DNA from 3 places in the Bacterioplanoides pacificum genome. Region 2 is predicted to be linked to each of the others. Evidence: predicted binding sites of a transcription regulator. Region 2 holds the regulator's gene; each other region holds the start of a gene.
What was found. Region 2 encodes LexA, which represses DNA repair genes until DNA is damaged. Its sites were predicted from a motif close to TACTGTNTANNTANACAGTA; they were not measured.

Region 1: imuA (translesion DNA synthesis-associated protein ImuA) is a predicted target of LexA. The motif match lies at 1,606-1,625, and genes of this name have one in related genera.
Region 3: uvrD (DNA helicase II) is a predicted target of LexA. The motif match lies at 2,015-2,034, and genes of this name have one in related genera.

What each region holds. Positions count from the first base shown of each region.
Region 1 covers NZ_JBHRYB010000015.1:194,988-198,268, forward strand. The annotation lists gene ACFOMG_RS15810 (Y-family DNA polymerase) at 1-958, opposite strand, end outside; gene imuA (translesion DNA synthesis-associated protein ImuA) at 955-1,584, opposite strand; gene cobO (cob(I)yrinic acid a,c-diamide adenosyltransferase) at 1,808-2,452, opposite strand; gene aceE (pyruvate dehydrogenase (acetyl-transferring), homodimeric type) at 2,569-3,281, shown strand, end outside.
Region 2 covers NZ_JBHRYB010000013.1:353,711-356,991, forward strand. The annotation lists gene ACFOMG_RS12825 (L,D-transpeptidase family protein) at 1-390, opposite strand, end outside; gene ACFOMG_RS12830 (TetR/AcrR family transcriptional regulator) at 501-1,151, opposite strand; gene lexA (transcriptional repressor LexA) at 1,422-2,021, shown strand; gene ACFOMG_RS12840 (SulA-like leucine-rich domain-containing protein) at 2,056-2,478, shown strand; gene ACFOMG_RS12845 (hypothetical protein) at 2,613-2,864, opposite strand; gene ACFOMG_RS12850 (DUF6586 family protein) at 3,013-3,281, opposite strand, start outside.
Region 3 covers NZ_JBHRYB010000025.1:42,064-45,344, forward strand. The annotation lists gene uvrD (DNA helicase II) at 1-1,972, opposite strand, end outside; gene ACFOMG_RS17130 (SIS domain-containing protein) at 2,181-3,032, shown strand.

The sequences.
Region 1 (3,281 bases), on a different contig from region 2:
AACGAATCAGCCAGTCGCTGTCCGCTATGACCTGATCGGCGGGCTGGCGGTGTTTCAGTTGCAGCCGCAGCTGAGATACGGCCAGCTGACGTTGTTGCAGAAAAATACTGAGTGAGGCCAGCTGGCGTTTCAGTGGAAATAACAGTCCGTTGATATGTTCCACCTCCTGAATAAAGTGGGCTTCTTCGCTAAAGGTCAGGGGGGGCTGAAACCACTCAAGTACGGGTTGTTGCGCGCCACTCAGCTGTAATAAATGAGAAATAAGAGCGGCCTCAAAACGGTCGCTCAGCCGGGTGATTGGCAGGGTCTGCAGCTGGGCATAGTGGCGGATACCGAGGCGTTGTAATGCCAGCTGTTGTTCCGCCGGAAAATCCAGCTGTTCCAGAGTTAACGCTTGCAGCAGTTGCTGGCTGCTGGCCGCTAATAACGCTGGCTGGTACTGGCGTGGATCACTGAGTTGCTGGCGGGCCAGTATCCGCGCGATTAATGGCTGGTGGGCCAGCCCGAGTTGCAGCGGCCATTGCTGTTGTTGTGCAGCCTGGCGGATGCGCTGGCATAACGCTTCCAGGCCACCAAACAAGCTCAGCATGGAGCTGACCTCGAGCCATAATCCCTGAGGTGGATCGATACTGACCCGGGCTGAAAACTGATACCCCCAGATGGCTTTTTGCTGCAGCAGTTGCTGGTTTTTGTGTGGCTCGGCTAACCGGGTTTGTAACGTCGGACAAAAACACAAGGCACTGGCCAGTGGCATATCGGCTTCGACGCCGGCCCGGGCTGCGGCCTGGTTAAGCTGCCAGACATAATAATGCTGACGCCCGGGAGCCGGTTGTTGCAGAATGGCCAGCGGCTGTTGTTGCTGTTGCTGTTGCTGTTGTGGTTGCGACAGCTGTTGTTGCGGCACAAACAGGCTGTGCAGATAAAGGTTGGGAAAATGCAGGTAAAGCCAGATTTTCATACTTTATCAGAGGCCTGAATATCCAGTTGGAAAGCGGCTGAGGGCCAGCTGCCACGGCGTTTGCGAAACTCCAGTTGTAAGCCGTTATTCAGCCGTTCCAGCGTCAGCCGTAAGGCCGCCGGGGAACCACTGGCATCGTAGCCGGTTTGTGGCCATAACCAGCAAAAGCTCTGGCTGTCGCTGGCAGCAATCTGTAACCGCCGGATATGTGTTTTATGCCATTGTTGCGGCCAGCCCAATACCGCGCTGCACTGGCCACTTCTCAGCCCTTCTTCCATACACCATAAGGTTTGCTGGTAATCCTGACTGTACACAACTAATAACCGCTCCAGTGCGATGCCGGCCTGTTGCAGCGTAGGGGCAAACGGAATCGCCGGTGGTGCCACCCATAATAACCAGCCCAGTTGCTGGCTGAGATGAGCCAGTACCGGTAACAGCAGGCTGACTTCTGCAGAGCCGGGGGCGGCATAAATCTCACACAGCTGGCCAGCCTGCCAGCCTCCACCGGGTAGCTGCTGATCGAGGCTGTGGTAGCCACTGGAGAGTATGCTGTTGGCCGCGGCCGGAGCATGATTCGCTGGCCACACCTGGCCATTCGCGCAGATTTGTGCCAGCTGCTGGTTCATGGATTCTCCGTGTAATATTTTATCTGTATTTATATACAGTAGTGGATATAAATACAGTATTCAACTCAGGGGTGTAGGAAAGACAGCAGTAAAGACAGTCATGGCAATGATGACTGAAGCAGCAGCCGTTATTGTGGCGTGAAATAATGGTGTGAGCAGAGGGAGTTACCCCGGCGGCTGGCCGGGGCAGAGGTTGTTGCAGCAATAATTGATCAGGCGTTGTTTACCATTCAATGCCGGCCTGAGCTTTAACCCCGGCTTTAAAGGCATGTTTTTCCATTTTCATATCGGTAACGGTATCGGCGTAGTCACGCATGGCGCTCGGTGCGCCACGACCGGTGAGGATCACGTTCTGGTGTGGCGGGCGGTTATCCAGTGCTGCTTTTAAGGTTTCCCAGTCGAGCAGCTTATAGGCCAGCATATAGGTGACTTCGTCAAACATGACGGTACGGAGGTCCGGGTTTTCCAGCATGGCTTTGGCTTTGGGCCAGACGGCATCCAGAGCACGCTGGTCGCGTTCTTTATCCTGAGTTTCCCAGGTAAAACCCGATCCCATAACTTCGTGCTGTAAACCGTCCAGCTGTTGCAGGATATTGGCTTCGCCACAGTCCCAGGTGCCTTTAATAAACTGCACGATACCGGCTTGATAGCCATGCCCCAGGGTGCGGATGACGGTACCGAAACCGGAGCTGCTTTTGCCTTTGCCGGTGCCGGTTAACACAATCACCACGCCGCGCTCTTCCTGAGCCCGTTCGATGGCGGCATCCACTTTGGCCTTGTGACGCGCCATCTTTTCTTTGTGGCGCTGGTTATCTTTATCTTGCTGGGCTTGTTGTTCGGGAGTAAGGGGGCTTTCTTGTTGGCTCATAATGACAGACTTCAGTGGTTAACAGGCATTCACAGAAGCCTCGACTATACTCGAAATGAGGGTAGTTCTCACTAATGCCTGATGGATATCGGGCCTGATCAGCAGGAGCCAGCTGTATGGAAGAGCAAACGCCGGATAATACCTCTTATACCGACCCGGACCCCGAGGAAACCCGGGAATGGATGGACGCCATTTATTCGGTTATTCGTGAAGAGGGGGTGGAACGGGCACATTACCTGATTGAACGCATCGCCGAGCGAGCTACCCGCGATGGCATGCCGCTGCCTTACGCCTTACATACGCCTTATCGCAATACTATCTCGGTAGAAAATGAAGCCCCGATGCCGGGGGATTTATTTATGGAGCGGCGCATTCGCTCCCTGATTCGCTGGAATGCCCTGGTGATGGTATTGCGTGCGAACAAAAAAGGCGGCGGTGATCTGGGCGGTCATATTTCCAGTTTTGCATCCAGTGCAACCTTATACGACGTTGGTTTTAATCATTTTTTCCGCGCCCCGGATGCCACTAATGAACAGTGCCCTCACGGTGATTTATTGTACTATCAGGGCCATGTGGCGCCGGGTATTTATGCCCGCTCTTATCTCGAAGGGCGGTTACAGGAGAGTGACCTGAGCCGGTTCCGCCAGGAAGCCCTGCAGCCGGGGCTGTCGTCTTATCCTCATCCGAAACTGATGCCGGATTATTGGCAATTTCCAACGGTGTCGATGGGTCTGGGGCCATTACAGGCGATTTATCAGGCGCATTTTATGCGTTATCTCTCGGCCCGGGGACTGGTGCCACGCAAAGATCGTAAAGTCTGGGCTTTTTT
Region 2 (3,281 bases):
CGGCTGCCCCATCGGTTCAGAATCGGGGGTGCCATGGATATAAATATAACGCCGCATACTATCAACAGAACCCATGCGGTTACGGCCGACTTCCAGCCCCTGTAACCAGAGGATACGGGTCAGAATCCAGTCCCGCCGGGGGTACTGCAACGCCAACTGAGGGGAATAAATTTCACCACTGGCACGACGACCAACAAACACCGTATTCTCCGGCTGGCCAGCACCAATCCGGGCCACAATACGATGCCAGCCACGCGGCGTCTGGCCAGAGCCAGACTGCTCACCAACACCGGCCGCGGCGGTAGAAACTGAATAGAGATGGCAGATACCTGCCGCAGAAATCCTTAATGCCTGATCAGCAACAGAAACTTCGATCAGATTGTCCGTCATGAAATGTGCCAAATACGACTGAAATATAACAGCGCAGCTTATCAGAAGCGCAGAATTAAGCGACCTCCGAAACGGCTTTTTGTCGCCTCAGGACACTCAGAGCACGTACTTCAGCCCGGTGCCTGCAGTCCGGCTCCCAGGAACGGAATCAGCTTATCAAATACCTGGCTGATATCTGTGGTTAAACCAAACTCATGCTGCGCCATCGCCATCAGCGAGTCGGCCCCTGACAAGGTAAACACCGTGGCTCCCAGCATAAAATGAATACGCCAGAAGCGTTCTTCATTGCTCAGCTGTGGCGACGCTGCGGTCACTAACGCCATATAACGATTAAAGACAGTACCGTATTCCTGCTTCAGAAACTTACGCACATGGCCCTGCCCCTGGGTATAAGCCAGGCCCAATAACCGCATAAAGATACCTAAACGGCGCTGACTGAGTTCGTCCTGCACACCTTTATCATCTTCAAGCGCAGTAGCCGGCAACATCATCAATACCGCATTCAGATCCGGCTGTGCACTGCCACGTTGCTGCTGATAGGCATCCACTTGCTGATCCAGACGCTGGCAAAAACTGTTCAGGAAACGGGCAAACACCGCCTGGATCAGTTCCTTTTTGGAACCAAAGTGATAATTCACCGCCGCCAGATTGACCCCGGCCTTAGTGGTAATATTGCGCAGAGAAGTCTCAGCAAACCCTTTCTCCGAAAACAACTCTTCCGCTGCATTGAGAATTGCCTTAGCCGTATCTTTATTCGCCATGCCGGCCGGACTCCCCGAAACTCATGAATTACCGTCATAAAAACAACTGTTTCAAACATACGTTTAAAACATTCTGAACGCAAGCCCCGGCGGCTTTCCCCGGTACTCCTGGCCGACATTGCAGTATTCCTGCCCTCCCGCTAACCGTAGAACTAGGTCGTGAAAAGGTCGTACAGTGGCCTGCGGCAAAATTCGCAGGGGGGTTTACAGCAGCAAAAATACTGTATACATTTACAGTCACTGTATGGATCACCAGTTTGGATAAATATCATGATCAAGCTGACCGCGCGTCAACAGCAGGTTCTCGACTTTATTAAGTCATCACTGGAAGACACCGGCTTTCCGCCTACCCGCGCGGAAATTGCCAACGAACTGGGTTTTCGCTCACCCAATGCCGCTGAAGAACATCTCAAGGCACTGGCACGTAAAGGCGCCATTGAGATGATGGCTGGCGCCTCACGTGGTATCCGGGTCGTAGAAGAACACAACCCGGGTCTGCCAATCGTTGGCCGGGTTGCTGCCGGGGAGCCTATCCTGGCACAGGAACACATCGATGATTATTGCGAAATCCCGCCCAGCTTCTTTAAACCTGAAGCCGATTACCTGCTTGAGGTACACGGTGACTCTATGATGGAGGTCGGCATCCTTAACGGCGACTACATTGCCGTTCATCGTATGGATACCGCCCGCAACGGTGAAATTGTCGTCGCCCGGGTGGGTGATGAAGTCACCGTTAAACGTTATGAGAAAAAGCGCAGTAAAGTGCTGCTGCATCCGGAAAACAAAGACTACCAGCCAATCGAAGTTGACTTAAAAGAAGCCGATTTCGCCATTGAAGGGCTGTACGTCGGCGTCGTGCGCCGCAACTAAAACGCCAGGGATAATCAAACGTTCAGGGGGAAATATGCGTCAGTTAACTCTCGAAGTTGAACCAACCGGCTTGTCACTCAGTAGTCAGCAGCGACCGGCTATCTCCCGTGGCAGCCTGACCGAGCTGATTCTCAGTGAAGGCAGTGCCGTACAACCCATGCAGCTGCTGCCGTTATTAGCACAATGTTCAGCACAACAACGCTGGCTGATGTGGATGAGCCCATCCATGCCCATGAACAAACGTTATCTCGAAAGCCTGGGACTGGAAAACTCAGCCGTTATTCACCTGGATGTCTGTGCCGATACACAAATGGTACTGGTAGAAAAAGTACTGGCTGCTGCAAACAGTCATATCATCATTGAATGGCAAGGGACACTGCACGACAACCAGCGGGAATGTATCCAGCAGCAAGCCTGGCGCAGTGGCAGCCAGGTCATTCTGATTCAGCGTCGTTAATCGCAACGACGTACATTTTCAGCCAGCCCGTTGGCGCGCTGGAAATACAACAACTGCCTCATGCCTGATGCAGAAACGAAAAAAGCCTTGCAGTCTTGCAAGGCTTTTTTTTGACGGGTTGCGGTAATCAGCAATCAGTGCAGCTGATTGTGATATTCCGGTTGTTCAAAATCATCACGCTCCACTTCCATGCCGGACAACTCCCCCACTTTACGTACACCGGCCTCCAGCATCACCCGGGCGATGTCCATATGATGCGCCTGTAAACTGGCCTTTGCATCATCAGAAAAATGAATACTCACCAGTGCATCGCCATCCTGCTCATCTGCACGACGTAACGCGATATCACCATTCGATAACTCTACAATTTCAAAAAAGCGTGCCATATCCGCCTCTCGTTTCCGGGCGCGGGAGTGTACCACAGCGCTGTTTCATTATGGGGTTGAATTCACCCGGTTGCGCATTATTTTTTCAGAAGTTGAATGACTTACTGACGCTCAGAAATGCCAGCAAAGTGCAGGAATCGCGATAGCGTCAGCTCTCCTGACGGTTTTCCCGTTGCAGATCAATCAGTTGCGTTAACTGGCCTAGCCAGGCAGAAATATCCGGCTGATTTTCCTGATGCAACTGAATCATTCCCGGACGCACCGCCTGAGGCTGAGAATGGCTTTTGCTATCCGCCTGGCCCACCGCTTCAGCCGCATTCAGCATGGCCTTCAGCCAGGAGAAGCTGTCGTTTTCCAGATATTCCAGCTCTTTCATTTCGCCGGTAATCAAAGGTGTATCAGCTAATAACTGCGCCA
Region 3 (3,281 bases), on a different contig from region 2:
GTCGTACTTCCTGAATCAGCTCATCGGGAATTTCACGAATAAAACGAGAGGGCGTGCTGAAATTTTCCTGGCCGTGTAAGCGACGGCTTTCAGCATGGGTGATAATCAGTTTTTCCATCGCCCGGGTAATACCGACGTACGCCAGGCGGCGTTCTTCTTCCAGCCCTTCCGCTTCATCCATCGACATTTTATGCGGGAATAAACCTTCCTCCAGGCCAGCCAGAACCACCTGTGGAAATTCCAGACCTTTAGCGGAGTGCAGCGTCATCAGCTGAACGGCATCTTCGTATTCATCCGCCTGACCTTCACCGGCATCCAGTGCTGCATTGTCGAGAAATATTGCCAGATCCGTCTGACCACTGTTTTCTTCAGTCTCGTCATCAACTTCATCAGCCGGCAGGTAATCACCACTTTCAAACTGCCGGGCGGCATTAATCAGTTCTTCCAGGTTATCGAGCCGCGCCTGGCCTTTTTCACCTTTTTCTTTTTTATGGTGTTCGATCAGACCACTTTGGGTAATGCTGTTATCAACAATTTCATGCAGTTTGAGCTCGTGAATACCCACACTCATTTCATCGATTAAATCGATAAAACCCTGAACCGCAGTCCCGGCACGTTTAGGTAACAGCCCGAGCGATAACGCCTCATGAGCCGATTGCCACAACGAACACCCCTGCTCGCGGGCATGGCTGCGTAATATCTCCACCGTTTTTTCACCGATCGCCCGGGCAGGAACATTAATTACCCGCTCCATCGCAGCATCGTCCTGACGATTCAGCAACAAGCGTAAATAAGATAAGGCGTTTTTAATTTCCAGCCGCTCATAGAAACGTTGCCCGCCATAAATACGATACGGAATACCGGAACGTAAAAACGCCTCTTCCAGGGTGCGTGATTGCGCATTAGAGCGGTACAACACCGCCATTTCGGCACGCAAGCGTCCACCCCGTGACCATTCATCCACCAGGTCGGCGATGTAACGGGCTTCGTCCTGCTCATTAAAGGCGCTGTACAGGCTGATGGGCTCGCCCTCTTCCCCCTGAGTCATCAGGTTTTTGCCCAACCGCCCCTGATTGTTTTCAATCACCGCATTCGCCGCCGCAAGAATATTGGCAGTGGAACGGTAGTTCTGCTCCAGCTTGATCAGTTCTGCTCCGGGGAAGTCATGCTGAAAATTGCGGATATTATCGATATTGGCACCACGCCAGCCGTAAATAGACTGATCGTCATCACCAACCGCCATCACCGAAATATTCTGGCCGGCCAGGATACGGATCCAGGCGTACTGAATGTTGTTGGTATCCTGGAATTCGTCGACCAATATGTGGCGGAAACGCTGCTGATAATGCTGCAGCAGGTCCGGGTTTTCCAGCCACAACTCATGAGAGCGCAGCAGGATTTCACCAAAGTCCACCAGGCCATTCTGCTGGCAGTTTTCTTCATAGAGGGCATAAACAGTACGCAGGGTTTCCTGGAACGGGTCGGCCGATGGAATCACATGCGCCGCGCGTCGCCCTTCGTCTTTCTGGCCATTAATAAACCACTGAATCTGCTTCGGCGGGTAACGGCTGTCGTCAATATTGTGCGCTTTCATCAGCCGTTTAATCAGCCGTAACTGATCATCACTGTCGAGAATCTGAAAATGTTGTGGCAAGCGTGCTTCGCGCCAGTGCTGTTTCAGCAAGCGATGCGCCAGACCATGGAAGGTGCCCACCCACAAACCGTTAGCCGGTACATTCAGCACCTCCTCCAGCCGCGCGCGCATTTCTTTCGCTGCCTTATTGGTAAAGGTAACCGCCATCACCGCAAACGGCGAGACGTTCTCTACATTCAGCAGCCAGGCAATACGTTGCACCAGCACCCGGGTTTTACCCGAGCCGGCGCCGGCCAGTACCAACTGATGTTTTGACGAAGCAGCCACCGCATTACGCTGGCCGTCATTCAGATTATCGAGCAATAATGAAATATCCATAGCGCCGCAGTTTATCAGATTCGGGCCGCAGGGCGATCATTTTACTGTATATATCCCCACCTGCTGCAGCCAGTTGTCGTTGCGTCCGGTCACTGGCGCTCACTTCAGATTCGCTTATAATCCGCGCTGTCAGCCTGCACTATACTGACGTTACCGACATCAGTGGCTGCTGCCCTGATCACAGAGAAACTGGCTGCGAGAAACCGATTTGAGACAAAGCCCGATACTGAGCGAGATTGCTGCTGCAATCCCGAAGCTGAGGAAATCAGAAGTGAAGGTGGCAGAGTATGTTCTCAAAGCGCCGGAGCAGGTGATGCATATGCGCATTGTCGACCTGGCTCAGGAAGCTCAGGTCAGTGAACCCACCATTGTGCGCTTTTGCCGGGGTATCGGTTGTAACGGCTTTCAGGAATTTAAAGTCCGCATCGCCCAGGAAATGGCGGTCGCCAATAACATTGGTCAGTTTGCCATTGTCGAAGATGACAGCATTGAAGACATCTGCGATAAAATCGCCGACACCACCATTCAGCGCCTGCATCAGGTTAAAGCCCAGCTCCACACTCGCCAGGTAGCCCAGGCAGCGAATGCCATCAGTGCCGCCCGACGTGTAGAGTTTTATGGTTTCGGGGCGTCGGGTGCCGTGGCAACCGATGCCCAGCATAAATTTTTCCGCTTACAGGTGGCTACCGCGGCTTACAGCGATCCACATATGCAATCTATGTCTGCTGTGACTCTGGGTGAAGAAGATGTGGTGGTCGCTATTTCACAAAGTGGCCGCACCAAAGACCTGCTGCACAGTGTCCAGCTGGCACAGCAGCATGGTGCCCAGGTTGTCAGCCTGGCGCCGGCGAATACCGCCCTCAGCCTGGCAGCAGACCTGCCAATCCACATTAATATCGAAGAAGACACCGAGCAGTTCACTCCTATGACCTCACGCATTGCTCACCTGATGGTGATCGATATGCTCGCCGTGGCGGTTACTCAACGCCGGGGACCACAGTTTGCCGAACACCTCAATGCGATTAAGCGCAGTATTAAATCACTGCGGCTGGATAATTAACCCACAAAATAAGACAGAATGCGACACATCTTTATTTTGCCGCTGTCTTTTTTATCAGTACAAACAATAGTCAATCTGTCATTTTAAGCCATCACAATACCAACCCCCGGTATTTATTGACCTCCAGACCTATATGACCATTCAATCAGCTTTTTCCTGAATTGGCACCGTTTTTTTTTGCTGTCATTCTATTGCAACCAATAAAAAGAAAAATCATGGCTCCTGGTTAGCAAACCTCACAGACTGTGA